DNA from 2 places in the Novosphingobium sp. BL-S-32 genome. Region 2 is predicted to be linked to the other one. Evidence: predicted binding sites of a transcription regulator. Region 2 holds the regulator's gene; the other holds the start of a gene.
The links. The regulator LexA, encoded in region 2, represses DNA repair genes until DNA is damaged. The targets are predictions, from matches to a motif close to GTTCCNCNCTTGTTCT.
Positions count from the first base shown of each region.

Region 1 (6,804 bases), 790 kb from region 2:
CTGGAGGTGCCAGCAGTGCTGAAGCGCGCCGCGCGTCCTGTCGTTTTCCCAACTGGCCAGATCGAGACCGGCGCTGAAATGGCGCCCTTCTGCACGCAGGATCACGACGCGTACCTCGTGCCGCTCGGCCAGCGCAGTGAAATAGTCGCGCAGAGCGAACGTCATGGGCTCGTCAAACGTGTTGAGCGCCTCGGCGCGGTTCAGCGTCACGATTTCGACCGCACCGTGGGTGACGATGGTTATGGGCTTCTCGAACATCGGCGCACTCCCTTGTTCTCTGCCGGACCTAAGCGGAGGTGCGTGTCGGTGACACGACTGCGCCGGAACAGGGATTTGTCTAGAACAGCGCCAGTTGTCCGTCGCGGCTGGGCGGGCGGAATTGCGAGCAGTCGAGCATCACGTGCGCCTTGCCGAAGCCCAGCCGCTTCATCGCCACGGCAAAGCGGCGGCGGAAGACTTCCGCCCAGACTCCTTCGGGCCGCATGCGGGTGAAGAACTTCGGATCGTAGTCGCGCCCGCCGCGCATCGACTGGATCGTGGCCATGACTTTGGCCGCGCGGTCGGGAAAATGGGTGTCCAGCCATTCGCGGAACAGCGGGGCGACCTCGTGGGGCAGGCGGACCATGATCCACGACACGCTGCGGATGCCTTGCCCGGCCGCAGCTTCGAGTATCTCCTCGATATAGGGATCGGTGATCGCCGGGATGACCGGAGCGATCGAAACATGCGCCGGCACGCCCGCCTCTGCCAGCTTGCCGAGCGCGGCGAGCCGCTTGGCGGGCGAGGACGCGCGCGGTTCGAGCAGGCGCGACAATGCCGGATCCATGCTCGTCACCGAAATCGCGACATGCGTGAGGTTGTGCTGCGCAAGCTGGGTCAACAGGTCGAGATCGTGCAGCACGCGGTCCGACTTTGTGGTGATCGTCACCGGGTGGCGCACTTCTAGGCAGAATTCGAGCACTTGCCGGGTTATCCGGTAACGTGCCTCGATGGGCTGATAGGGGTCTGTATTGGTGCCCATGGCGATGGGGGCTGGGCGGTAGCTCGGCTTGGCGAGTGTTTCGCGCAGCAGCTTCACCGCCTGGGGCTTGGCGAAGAGCTTGGTCTCGAAATCGAGACCGGGCGAGAGGTCGTGATAGGCGTGGGTCGGCCGGGCGAAGCAGTAGATGCAGCCGTGCTCGCAGCCGTTGTAGGCATTGATCGAGCGGTCGAAGGGCACATCGGGTGACTTGTTGAAAGACAGGATGGTGCGGGGGTGAAGCTCGATCACTTGCGTGCGCAAGGGCGGAGCCTCCCCGTCGACGAGCGCGGCTTCGTCCAGCCAGTCGCCATCGGCCTCCCGCTGGGGAAGGTTGAAGCGCTTGCTGGCCTGTCCGCTGACGGCGCCTCTTCCTTTGTGGACTCGCATGCCTGCAATGTGAACATAAAGGGAACAAATGGCAAGCGAGTCGGTGCTGTTGATGGCTGTGTTGATCTTGTGGTCAGCACGCCCTAGGCAAGTGCCTCTTAAGAGGAGATCAAATGGCAGGGGCAGTGCGCAGGGTCGGCGCTGAAACGTCCGCAACGCGGGCGCGTATCGTCGAGGCGGCCGTCGATCTCATCCGCGATGAAGGCTATGCCGCCGCCAGTACGCGCCGCGTGGCCGCGCGCGCGGGGCTCAAGCCGTCGCTGGTCCATTACTATTTCCCGACCACCGACGATCTTCTGCTGGAAGTTTGCCGGCAGGGCGCAGAGGACAGCGACGGTATGATAGAGGAGGCGCTGGCCTCCGAGGATCCGGTGCGTGCACTCTGGCGCTTCTTCGTCGATACCAGTCGCACGGCGATGTCGCTGGAGTTCATGGCGCTCGCCAACCACCGCCCGGCCGTGCGCGAGAAGATGGCGCAGCACAGCGTCGCCATGCGCCAGCGACAGGTCGAGATCATCGGACAACTGTTCGGAGAACGGCTGCGCGCGGTGGACGGTTTCGATCCCGCGGGCCTGTCCGTGCTGCTTGCGGGCATCGGCCGCTGCATCGTCATGGAAGAGGCGCTGGGCGTCACGGCAGGCCACGAACAGGCGCGGGCCATTGTCGAATCCTGGCTGGCGCGGCTGGAAACGCGCGCCTGAACTCGTGTCGAAACGCGTAGGGGCGATTGATCGCAGCGGCAATCGCTGACGGGTTTGAACGGGCGTTCAGCCCGTGATACCCAGCTCTCCAAGCGCCGCAGAGCGGTGCAAGTTGATTTTTGGAGAGTGTGTACGATGTCGGTCGATACCAAGACCCAACTGAAGGCGGAAAATCTCAAGCCGAAGATCGGCAGCCGCGTTCTCAATACCAAGGAAGAACTGCTCTCGGGCGAAATCGCCACTGAAATCCGCGAGCTTCTGGAAGCGCGCGGCGTGCTGGTCTTCCCGCAGGTGAACTTCACGGACGAGGAACAGATCGCCTTCACCAAGACGCTCGGCACGTTCGCGCCTGAGCGTAAGGGCGGTGACGAGGTGATCTCGAAGATCACGCTCGACGCCAAGGAAAATCCGATGGCGGCCGAGTACCTCAAGGGCTCGCTCTACTGGCATATCGACGGCACCCGCAACGACGTGCCGATCCTGGCCTCGCTGCTGTCGTGCCGGGTGCCGAGCCCCAAGGGCACCGGCAACACCGGTTTCGCCAATACTTACGCTGCGTTCGAGCACCTGCCTGCCGACAAGCAGGCCGAGTACGAGCAGTACCGCGTGGTCCACGGCCCCTGGGCCAGCCTGTTCTACTATGAACCGGAACCCAGCCTCGCCAAGCTTCAGGGCTACGCCCAGATCGGCGAGCAGGAACTGCCGCTCGTGTGGAAGCACGCTTCGGGCCGCAAGAGCCTCGTGATCGGCTGCACCAGCGCACAAGTCGTCGGCAAGTCGGCGCTGGAAAGCGCGATGATCATCCATGGGCTGCGCGAATGGGCGACTGGCCCCGAGTTCACCTACAGCCACGAATGGGAAGTCGGCGATCTCGTCATGTGGGACAACACCGGCACCATGCACCGGGCCGAGGCCTATGACCCGACCTGCGGGCGCATGATGCACCGTACCAAGCTGGAGGGCGAAGAGCCTTTCGAATAAGGGATTTTGAGAAAGAGGGTTGGCTTGACGGCGTCGGGGGGCGCCGTCCCGCCGTCCTTTGAAGCCCGTCGGACTCCGGTCCGGCGGGCTTTTTCGGTTTTGGTGGAGCCGGCATGAAGAGGCCCGGTGCCTTGCACCTACTGTCCTTGACCCTGCTCGGACGTGTGCTGTACCCATGTTCAGCACAAGCGCCAAAGAGCGCATGGGAGAGTATTCGATGGCAACGACTTCGATTCCATCCACCCATTGGAACGTATCCAATGCCGCGCCCGATATCGGCGCCGTGATCCGGACCGACAAGGAGACCCTGCTGTCCGGCAGCCGCGCCGCCGAAATCCGTGAACTGCTGGAAGCGCGCGGCGTTCTGGTGTTTCCCGAAGCTCACCTGACCGACGAGGAGCAGATCGCCTTCACCAAGACGCTCGGCACCTTTGCGCACGAAATTCACGAGCAAGCCGGCAAGGAAGGCGACAATGTCTATCCGATCACGATGGACTCGCGCATCAATCCCAATGCCGATTACCTGAAGGGCGCGTTTTTCTGGCATATCGACGGCACCATGTCGCAAGTGCCGATCCGCGCTTCGATCCTGTCGAGCCGCAAGCTTTCGGCAGAGGGCGGTGACACCGAGTTCTGCAATACTTATGCCGCCTACGACGCGCTTCCCGATGAGGACAAGGCCGCAATCGAGGGGCTTCAGGTGGTCCACTCGCTCTGGCGCTCGCAGCTCTATCACCAGCCCGAGCCAAGCCATGAGCTGCTGATGGCCTGGAAGTCGCGCGGCGAGAATACGCTGCCGCTGGTCTGGACGCATGAGTCGGGCCGCAAGTCGCTGGTTCTCGGCAATACTGCGCAGCAGGTCGTGGGCTTGGACTGGGGCAAGAGTGAGGAACTGCTGGTGCGCCTGCGCGATTGGGCGACGCAGCCGCGCTTCGTCTATCGCCACAAGTGGTCGCTGGGCGAGACGGTGATCTGGGACAATACCGGCACCATGCACCGCGCCACCTGGTATCCGACCGACAGCGGCCGATTGATGCACCGCACCAAGCTGGAGGGCGAGGAAGCCTTCGCTTGATGGTCAAGGTGGGAGTCCGGGCTGATGACGCCAGGGCCGGGTCCACGAGGCAATAGTCCCCTCATTCAAACCGCTCACATAGTCACCGTCGCCCCCGCGAAGGCGGGGATCCCGCTTGTTCTTTTGCACACGCAGAAAGGTCGTTAACTGCACGACCTTTCTGCGTGTGCATGCCTTGCGTGAACCAAAAAAGCGGGCCCCCGCCTTCGCGGGGGCGACGCGATTTTTTGATTAACCGTCCGTGGACGTCGCGAGCCCACAAAGAAAAACCCCCCGCCTTTCGGCGGAGGGTCTTCTTCGAACTCAGGTCCGGTCAGGCAGGGCTCAGGCCCAGGTCGCCATCTCGGTTTCGAGGTTCTTGACGATTTCCTCGAAGAACTGCTCGGTGGTCATCCAGTTCTGGTCCGGACCGATCAGCAGCGCGAGGTCCTTGGTCATCTTGCCGCTTTCGACGGTCTCGATGCAGATGCGCTCGATGGTCTCGGCGAACTTCACGACTTCCGGGGTCTCGTCGAACTTGCCGCGGTACATGAGGCCACGGGTCCAGGCGAAGATCGAGGCGATCGGGTTGGTCGAGGTCGCCTTGCCCTGCTGGTGCTGGCGGTAGTGACGGGTCACGGTGCCGTGAGCGGCTTCTGCCTCAACGGTCTTGCCGTCGGGCGCCATGAGGACCGAGGTCATCAGGCCCAGCGAGCCGAAGCCCTGTGCAACGGTGTCCGACTGCACGTCGCCATCGTAGTTCTTGCAGGCCCAGACGAACTTGCCGGACCACTTGAGCGCCGAGGCGACCATGTCGTCGATCAGGCGGTGTTCGTAGGTGATGCCGGCGTCCTTGAACTTCGCGGCAAAGCCTTCGTTGTCGAAGACTTCCTGGAACAGATCCTTGAAGCGGCCGTCATAGGCCTTGAGGATGGTGTTCTTGGTCGAGAGGTACACCGGCCACTTGAGGTTCAGGCCGTAGTTGAACGAAGCGCGCGCGAAGTCGCGGATCGATTCGTCCAGGTTGTACATCGCCATGGCGACGCCCGGAGCCGGGAAGTCGAACACGTCGAGGTCGATCTTCTCGCCGTTCTCGCCGTCCCACACGAGGCGCAGCTTGCCGGCGCCCGGGATCAGGGTGTCGGTGGCCTTGTACTGGTCGCCGAAAGCATGACGACCGACGACGATCGGGTCGGTCCAGCCCGGAACCAGGCGGGGCACGTTCGAGATCACGATCGGCTCGCGGAACACGACGCCGCCCAGGATGTTGCGGATCGTGCCGTTGGGCGACTTCCACATCTTCTTGAGGTTGAATTCGGTGACGCGCGCTTCGTCCGGGGTGATGGTGGCGCACTTCACGGCAACGCCGCATTCCTTGGTGGCGTTGGCGGCATCGACGGTGATCTGGTCGTTCGTCTCGTCACGCTTCTCGACCGAGAGGTCGTAGTACTTGAGATCGATGTCGAGGTAGGGAAGGATCAGCCGTTCACGGATCCACTGCCAGATGATCCGCGTCATTTCATCGCCGTCCATCTCGACGATGGGGTTCTTGACCTTGATTTTCGCCATTTCTGAAACTCCCCTGGGGATGAGATTTGCGGGTCTCTTAGGCAGCAGTGGGGCGCTTAGCAAGGCAGGTATCGGCCCGGCGGCGCGCAATGCGCGGCACCGGACTTGCGCGGGGCGGTATCGTCCGGACGGTCTCGGAAGCGTCGGGCTTATCCGTGTCCGTCATGGTCGCCGTGGACCTTGCGCAGCCGGTGCGTGGTCCAGGCGACGAAGGCGATGACGAAGGGCACGCTCACGCCGGTCGCCAGTTCGTAATCGGGCCAATGCCATGCCGCGTGCGAGGCCTTGGCAAGATAACCGACCAGGCTGACGGCATAGTAGGAAATCGCCGCGACCGAGAGCCCTTCGACCGTCTGCTGGAGGCGCAGCTGCATGGCGTTGCGCCGATCGAGCGAGGCCAACAGGTCGCGGTTCTGGGCGGCGATTTCGGTGTCGATCCGTGTGCGCAGCAGCTCGGCGGTCCAGGTGACGTGGCCTGCAAGATCGTCGAGGCGTTGTACGAAACTGGCGCAAGTCTGCACTGCCGGGTGAAGTCGGCGCTGGGTGAAGCCGACCAGCGTCTGCCCGCCGCCTACCGCGCTGACCGCCAGCGAGCCCACCCGGTCATCGCAGATCGCGGCATAGGCGGCGGTCGCGCTCATGCGGTAGCGGGTCGATGCGGTGATCTGCGCAAGGCGCGAACCGAGTTCGCCGATGGCATGGAGCAATTCCTCGCGCGGGCGCGTGGCGCGATCGATATCGCCGCTGAGATGGGCGAGGCTCTGCTCGATCTGGCGCAGCTCCGGCCCGTGGTGCTGTGCTTCCGGCAGGCCGAGCAGCGCGAGCTTGCGATAGTTGCCAAGTTCCAGCAGCGACTGGGCGAGAGCGGGGATCCGACGCGGGTCATCGTCCCGCACCGCCACGAACATGCGCCCGAAGCCGCCGTGGAGCCGGAAGTCGGACCAGATCCGCGCCATGCCGTCGTGAACGTCGCAGACGACCAGATCGTTGGCGTGAAACCACTGTTCGAGATGCTCGGGCAAGCGGGCGGGATCACCGGTGCGCGCAATCGCGAGAAAGCTGGAGCGGATGATCTCGCCCGGCATGCGGTC
Region 1 covers NZ_CM166476.1:3,301,399-3,308,202, forward strand. Annotated here, with positions in the region: gene AC1VVK_RS15475 (enoyl-CoA hydratase/isomerase family protein) at 1-258, opposite strand, end outside; gene AC1VVK_RS15480 (PA0069 family radical SAM protein) at 338-1,408, opposite strand; gene AC1VVK_RS15485 (TetR/AcrR family transcriptional regulator) at 1,522-2,109, shown strand; gene AC1VVK_RS15490 (TauD/TfdA dioxygenase family protein) at 2,245-3,090, shown strand; gene AC1VVK_RS15495 (TauD/TfdA dioxygenase family protein) at 3,308-4,165, shown strand; gene AC1VVK_RS15500 (NADP-dependent isocitrate dehydrogenase) at 4,490-5,713, opposite strand; gene AC1VVK_RS15505 (DUF3422 family protein) at 5,863-6,804, opposite strand, start outside.
Region 1: AC1VVK_RS15480 (PA0069 family radical SAM protein) is a predicted target of LexA. The motif match lies at 1,419-1,434, and genes of this name have one in related genera.

Region 2 (6,804 bases):
GCCGGCGCGGCGGACACGCTGGAAGCGCTCGGTCTCAATCTCGACCGCGCGGCCGAGACGGCGGAAGAGACACTCGGCGACCTCGGCATCTGCTTCCTCTTCGCCGCCCGCCACCATCCCTCGATGGGCAGGATCATGCCGATCCGCAAGGCGATCGGCCGCCGCACCATCTTCAACCTGATGGGCCCGCTAGCCAACCCGGCGAATGTGCGTCGCCAGCTCGTCGGTATCGCCCGCCCGGCCTATGTGCCGATCTACGCCGAAGCACTGATGAGCCTTGGCAGCGATCACTCCTTCGTCATCTCAGGCGACGAAGGGCTGGATGAACTCAGCCTCGCGGGCGGCAACGAAGTGGCCGAGATCCGGCACGGCGAACTCTCGATGCGCCGCGTCGGGCCCGAGGATGTCGGCTTGCCCGTCTCACCCGTCGGCGCGATCCGTGGCGGCGACGCGGCCTACAATGCGGAAGCCCTGCGCCGCCTGCTCATGGGCGAACACGGCGCCTATCGCGATGCCGTGCTGCTCAATGCGGCCGGTGCCCTGATCGTCGCCGGTGAGGCTGAGACCTGGCGCGAAGGCGTCGAGGAAGCGGCCGAAGCCATCGACAAGGGCCTCGCCAATGCCCTGCTCAACTGCTGGATTTCCGCGCTCAAGGGCTGAGCCGCGCGAAAGGTTTACGATGTCCGACAAGCTTACCGAGATCTGCGACACCAAGCGCGAGGAAGTTGCCGAGCGCAAGACCGTGGCCACCATGGCCGACCTTGATGCCCACGCCGCGCACCAGAGCGCCCCGCGCGGCTTTGAAGCGGCGCTGCGTGCCAAGGCCCAAAACGGCTTTGCCCTGATTGCAGAAATCAAGAAAGCTTCGCCTTCCAAAGGGCTGATTCGTCCTGATTTTCGTCCCGCAGAACATGCCGTCGCCTATGAGCGCGGCGGCGCCGCCTGCCTCTCGGTCCTGACCGACGCGCCTTACTTCCAGGGCCATGAGGACTTCCTTATGGACGCCCGCGCCGCCTGCACGCTGCCGGTGATCCGCAAGGACTTCATGGTCGATCCCTGGCAGGTGGCCGAAGCCCGCTCGATCGGCGCCGACGCCATTCTCATCATCGTCGCCGCTCTTGACGACGTGCTGATGGCCGAACTCGAAGCCGCCGCCCACGAACGCGGCATGGACTGCCTCGTCGAAGTTCACAACGAAGCTGAAATGGAGCGCGCCGCTCGCCTGAAGTCGCGGCTGATCGGCGTGAACAACCGCGATCTCAAGCGCTTCGTCACCGACATCGCCACCACCGAACGCCTTGCGCCACTGGCGCCCGAGGGCACGCTTCTGGTCAGCGAAAGCGGCATCAACACTCACGCCGACCTCGAAAGACTCTCAGGTTGCGGTGCGCGGACCTTCCTTGTTGGTGAAAGCCTGATGCGCGAAGCGAACGTGGAAACGGCAACCCGGGCTCTGCTCACCGGGGCCTGATCAGCGCGCCGGTCAGGACAGCGGCAGAAACATTTCCGTGAGCGCCTCGGTCGCGGAAAACTGCGGGTAAAGGCGCACGCGCTCGCAGAAAAGAGGATAATCGCGCAGGCTCCCGCCACTGGCGGGCAACCATTCGCGGTAGAGCCACAGCGCGGATTCCTCCAGGTCCATTGCCGGGCCCGTGATCGGCAGCACCGCATAGCGACCGCCGGGAATCTCATCTACACGCACGCCGGCCGGGCTGTCACCGGCGAACCATGCCGGTACCGACGCGCAGAGCATGACCAGATGATCCTCGATCGGTGTGGTGCGCGGAACGGTCGGGAAGAGATTGAACGTGCGGCTGCCTGGCGGCACGAAGCCCGCCGATTGCCGCCCGTCGATGAATCTCCGGATCGTGTCGCCGATTTTTGCCATGTCGCCGCGATGCTCCATGACCGCCACGCGCATCGGCGCAAATTCGCGAATCTCGACATCGTCGATTGCCGTGGTTTCAACCATTGTCCTGTTCCTTGCCACTTGGAGTGTGTCGCTCAGGGCCTGCCATGCCAACCAGTCCGGCCCAGCGCGAAAAGCCGAAGGCGTCTGACCGATCCACGCGCGAAAGGCGCGGGCAAAGGCTTCCGGCGCTTCGTAACCGGCATCCAGCGCGGCATCGGTAACCCGCGTGCGGGGCTGATAGGCCAGCTTCGTACCCGCCCGATGCAACCGCGAAAGCTGAACGAAACGCTGGACCGGCATTCCGCTCAGCGCCCGGAACTGACGATGGAAATGGTACGGCGAGAATCCGGCCCATCCTGAGATCGTTTCTAGGTCCGGCGACGCGTCCTGCTCTGCATCGATCCGCTCGACCACGCGCGCCATCCGGTCAAAATAGCGGCGGCGCGAATGTTCATCCTGTTTCGAGCTTCGTGTCATGCAGGCTGTCCTGCCACGAAACCCAAATACCTGCCTGATCGATCTTGCGATAATCGCGCCGCAATCCCTGTCCTACTCGCACAAAATCTGCCATCGGTCCTTCATGGACCTTTGCAGAACTTCCAGAAAAACCGCGCGAATCCAGCGATCCGGCGCGGCTGCGGCATCTTTCTCAGGACCATGTAAACTGAGTCACCTTGCGGAAGCCGAAGGCTGAACATGACCAAGAGCCTGACCCACATCGATTCGAATGGAACCGCCCGCATGGTCGATGTCGGCGCCAAGGACGAAACCCAACGCCTCGCCGTGGCATCTGGCCGGATTTCCATGACGCCGGACGCCCTCGAAGCGATCCGCCTCGGAAACGCGCCCAAGGGCGATGTTCTTGGCACAGCCCGCATCGCCGGGATCATGGCCGCCAAGAAGACCGCCGATCTGATCCCCATGTGCCACCCGCTAATGCTTGATGCGGTAAACGTGGATTTCCATTTCGAAGACAGCGCCATCCGCGCAACCGCCACGGCCATCCTCACCGGCAAAACTGGTGTCGAAATGGAAGCTATTACAGCAGCTTCCATCGCACTTCTGACAATCTACGACATGGCCAAGGCGCTCGATAAAGGCATGGTTATCAGCGAAATCCGGCTCATCGAGAAACGCGGCGGAAAGTCGGGACACTGGACTCTGGAAGGCACTGCCTGATGGCCGGACATCCAATGCTCTCGCTCGAAGACGCACAGGCCAAGCTGCTGTCGCTTGTCGACCCCCTGCCGATCGAGCGCGTTGACATAGAGGGTGCGCTGGGCCGCTACCTTGCCGAACCCATGCTGGCTCGCCGCACCCAACCGGCGGCAGATGTCTCGGCGATGGATGGCTACGCAGTCACCGCCGAAGACCTCACCGGCCCGTGGCATGTGGTGGGTGAGAGCGCGGCGGGTCATCCCTACGACGCAACCGTGGCACCGGGTCAGGCCGTGCGCATTTCCACCGGCGCACTGATGCCCGCGGGCGCCGAGGCGGTCATCCTCCAGGAAGATCTGTCCCGCGAACAGCATCGCATCTCGCTAACCGGCGAGGCACCCATCCCTGCGCACAAGCACATACGCCGTCGCGGCATGGACTTCCCCGAAGGCAAGGAAATCCTTCCACTTGGCGTTCGGATCGGATCCTCGCAGGCGGCGCTCGCAATGGCAGCCGGCCACAAACACCTTCCTGTCCGGCGCATTCCCCACCTCACAGTGATCGACAGCGGGGACGAACTGGCTTCCGACCCGGAATGCTGCGAACCGCATCAGATCCCCGCCAGCAATGGCGCCATGCTCGCCGCCATGGCGCGCAATCTGCCTGTGAAAGTCGACAGGATCGGACCGGTCGAGGATCAACTGGAAGCACTGGTCAAAGCATTCCAGACGGCGGCGGATTCGGACGTGATCGTCACCAGCGGGGGCGCCTCCGTCGGCGAGCACGACCTGGTGCGCCCGGCGCTCGAAGCCTGGGGCGCCAAACTCGATTTCTGGCGCGTAGCGATCAAACCGGGAAAGCCGATCCTGGTCGCCCGGAAAGCCAAAGGCCGGCGCAGCCAACTCGTTATCGGACTGCCCGGAAACCCCGTTTCCAGCCATATTACCGCGTATCACTTCCTGCTGCCGGTCCTGCGCGCGCTATTGGGCGCGGGCCGGCCGACGTCGATGTCCATGCTCGCCCTGCTAACAAGCCCCGTACCCGCGACCGGCGATCGCCGCGAATTCCTGCGGGGCGTGTGGGACGGAGAAAACGTCACCCCGCAAGTCGTTCAGGACAGTGGCGCGCTGGCTTCGCTGGCCACCAGCAATGTCCTGATCGATCGCCCCGCGCGTGCGCCAGTTGCCGGGGCAGGCGATCCGGTGCGAGTCTACTTGCTCCAGAATGGCGGTATTGCTTGACGTTACCGGATTCGTTGCTTAATTGTTCCCTCATTGTTCGCGAACGAACCTGCAAGTGTTCTTCGCGATGGCAACAAGGCCGCTGACGGCGGCCCAGCAGGTGAGGCAGGCCAGATGTTGACGCGCAAGCAGCACGAATTGCTCCGGTTCATTCAGGTGCGGCTCGAAGACAGCGGCGTCTCGCCTAGCTTCGAAGAGATGAAGGACGCACTTGACCTCAAGTCGAAGTCGGGCGTGCACCGCCTGATTTCGGCATTGGAAGAGCGCGGCTTTATCCGCCGCCTGCCCAACCGCGCACGGGCATTGGAAGTTCTTCGCCAGCCCGAAGACGTCAATAGCAAGCCAACTACCGCAGCTGCGCCGCCGCGCGAGACGGCGCCGTCACTGCGTCCGGCTCCTCGGGCACCCGAACCGGCCAACGACGTGATCGAGATTCCGCTGCACGGCCGTATCGCTGCCGGGGCGCCGATCGAGGCCATAGAGGGTCAGTCGATGCTGCCGGTTCCGGCGGCCCTGCTTGGTTCCGGTGACCACTACGCCCTTGAAGTTTCGGGCGACTCGATGATCGAGGCGGGAATTCTCGATGGTGATCTGGCCCTCGTGAAGCGTACCGATACCGCGCGTGACGGCGAGATTGTCGTCGCCCTCATCCGTGGTGAAGAGGCAACCCTAAAGTACCTGCGGCGCGAAGGCCCCAAGGTGCGGCTCGACCCGGCCAATGCGGCATATACAGCCCAACTTTACGGTGCGGATGAAGTTCAGGTGCAGGGTAAACTCGCTGGGATTCTGCGCCGCTATCACTGAAGCGAGCAGCGAAATCCTGCATCTACGACGATCTGGAGCGTTTGATCCGACTGTATCGGATCAAACGCTCCAAGTTTTTGGTTTGTCGCGTTTTCCGAGTCGTCAGGTGATTCCGCCTTGTTCAAAAACGCTCTAAGGCCGCCACCAGCCATGACCGCCTTGCTCTTGGGCAACGGTCTGCACTGTCTGCCCAGACAGGTCGATGGTGAGACCGCCCGTCTGCTTGAGCATAGGTCGGTCGATCCTGAGCCAATGGGGATGACAACTTCCTGGCAAGCGGCGATCTGCAATGACGATATCGACCTGACTGCACGCGCGCAAATGTGCCGGGACAGGAACATAGGCATCGCTGCGCGCTATCAGTACGCGCCACGTCCGGCCGCCACGATCAAGTGAAACCGCGCAGAAATCCGCATTGCAGTGTGCTTCCGGCCGCCGAGGCAGGGAAAGCGGAGCATTCCTCTGACCGACCACTTCCAGGAAGTTGTCCATGGCATAATCGCTCTTGCTCTCGCGCAAGAGGGCCAGATTTCTTCCGCCGTCGACAACCACGCCCACGTAATGGCCGTCGCCTGCAACAAGGATGTTCGGCGGCGTCAGCAATGCCAGACCAAGAGCACCTGCGATTGCGGGAACGAGCCCCAGAAATCGCACTCTCCCACGCCACAAGGCAAACCAAAGTCCGCCCGCAACGAAAAGCAGGAAATGGCCCGTTCCCATCGTCGGGAACAACCTCACGGCGCCGGGAAGTCCTCCCGTTCCGTGAGCAAGGTCCAGCAGCAGTGCAATGGCCCAATTCGCCAGCCACCAGACTGGGGCGCCCAGTCCGGCGATGTCGAGCAACAGGGCCCCAGCGACCAGCGGCATGATGATGAAGGTCGTCAGCGGAATTGCCACGATGTTGGCCATGGCTCCGTACACGCCCGCCCGATGGAAATGATAGAGGCCGATCGGCATGAGTACGGCTTCGATCGCGATCCCGGTCACCAGCGTAAGGACAATGTCGCGCAGAAGGCGCATCACAATGCTTTCCTCACGCGGCGCCATCCAGCGCTTCACCGGACCGGCATTTGCCACCACGATCAGCGCCAGAACCGCTGCAAAGCTCATCTGGAAGCTCGGCCCGGCAAGAGATTCGGGCCATAACAGCATGACAACAAAGGCGCCGGCTGCCAGTAGGCGGACGGACAAAGCCTCCCGCCCCATGGCCAGTGCAGTGAGCACCAAGAGCGATCCCACGCAGGAGCGTACCTTTCGGCACCTGCGATCCCGTCAACAACGTGTAGGCGATGCCAGCGAGTGCGCCCACGCCTGCCGCCAGAATGGGAAGCCGCCAGCGCAACGCCAATCCGGGCGAAAGCGCCAGCAGGCGAAGCACCAGAAAATAGACGGCGCCGATAACCGCACTGACGTGCAGACCGCTGATCGAAAGCAGATGCGCCAGCCCGGCATCGCGCATGGCCTGCCCATCCTGCTGGGAAATGCTCCCCATGTCTCCGGTAACCAATGCCACGGCGATACCTGCACTGCCGCTCGGTAGCCTCGATTGGATATGACCGCTCAGATCTTCCCGCCAGGCAGCCAAAAGGTCTCCCCCCGTTCCGGCGTTCAAGACCTCAATCGGCGCGAGGACGCTGCCCGTTGCGGAAAGGCCCGCAAACCACGCTGCCTGAGCAAAATCGTACCCCC
Region 2 covers NZ_CM166476.1:483,522-490,325, forward strand. Annotated here, with positions in the region: gene trpD (anthranilate phosphoribosyltransferase) at 1-660, shown strand, start outside; gene trpC (indole-3-glycerol phosphate synthase TrpC) at 680-1,471, shown strand; gene AC1VVK_RS02310 (AraC family transcriptional regulator) at 1,484-2,389, opposite strand; gene moaC (cyclic pyranopterin monophosphate synthase MoaC) at 2,609-3,091, shown strand; gene AC1VVK_RS02320 (molybdopterin molybdotransferase MoeA) at 3,091-4,311, shown strand; gene lexA (transcriptional repressor LexA) at 4,426-5,115, shown strand; gene AC1VVK_RS02330 (ComEC/Rec2 family competence protein) at 5,248-6,321, opposite strand; partial or broken gene AC1VVK_RS02335 (ComEC/Rec2 family competence protein) at 6,431-6,804, opposite strand, start outside.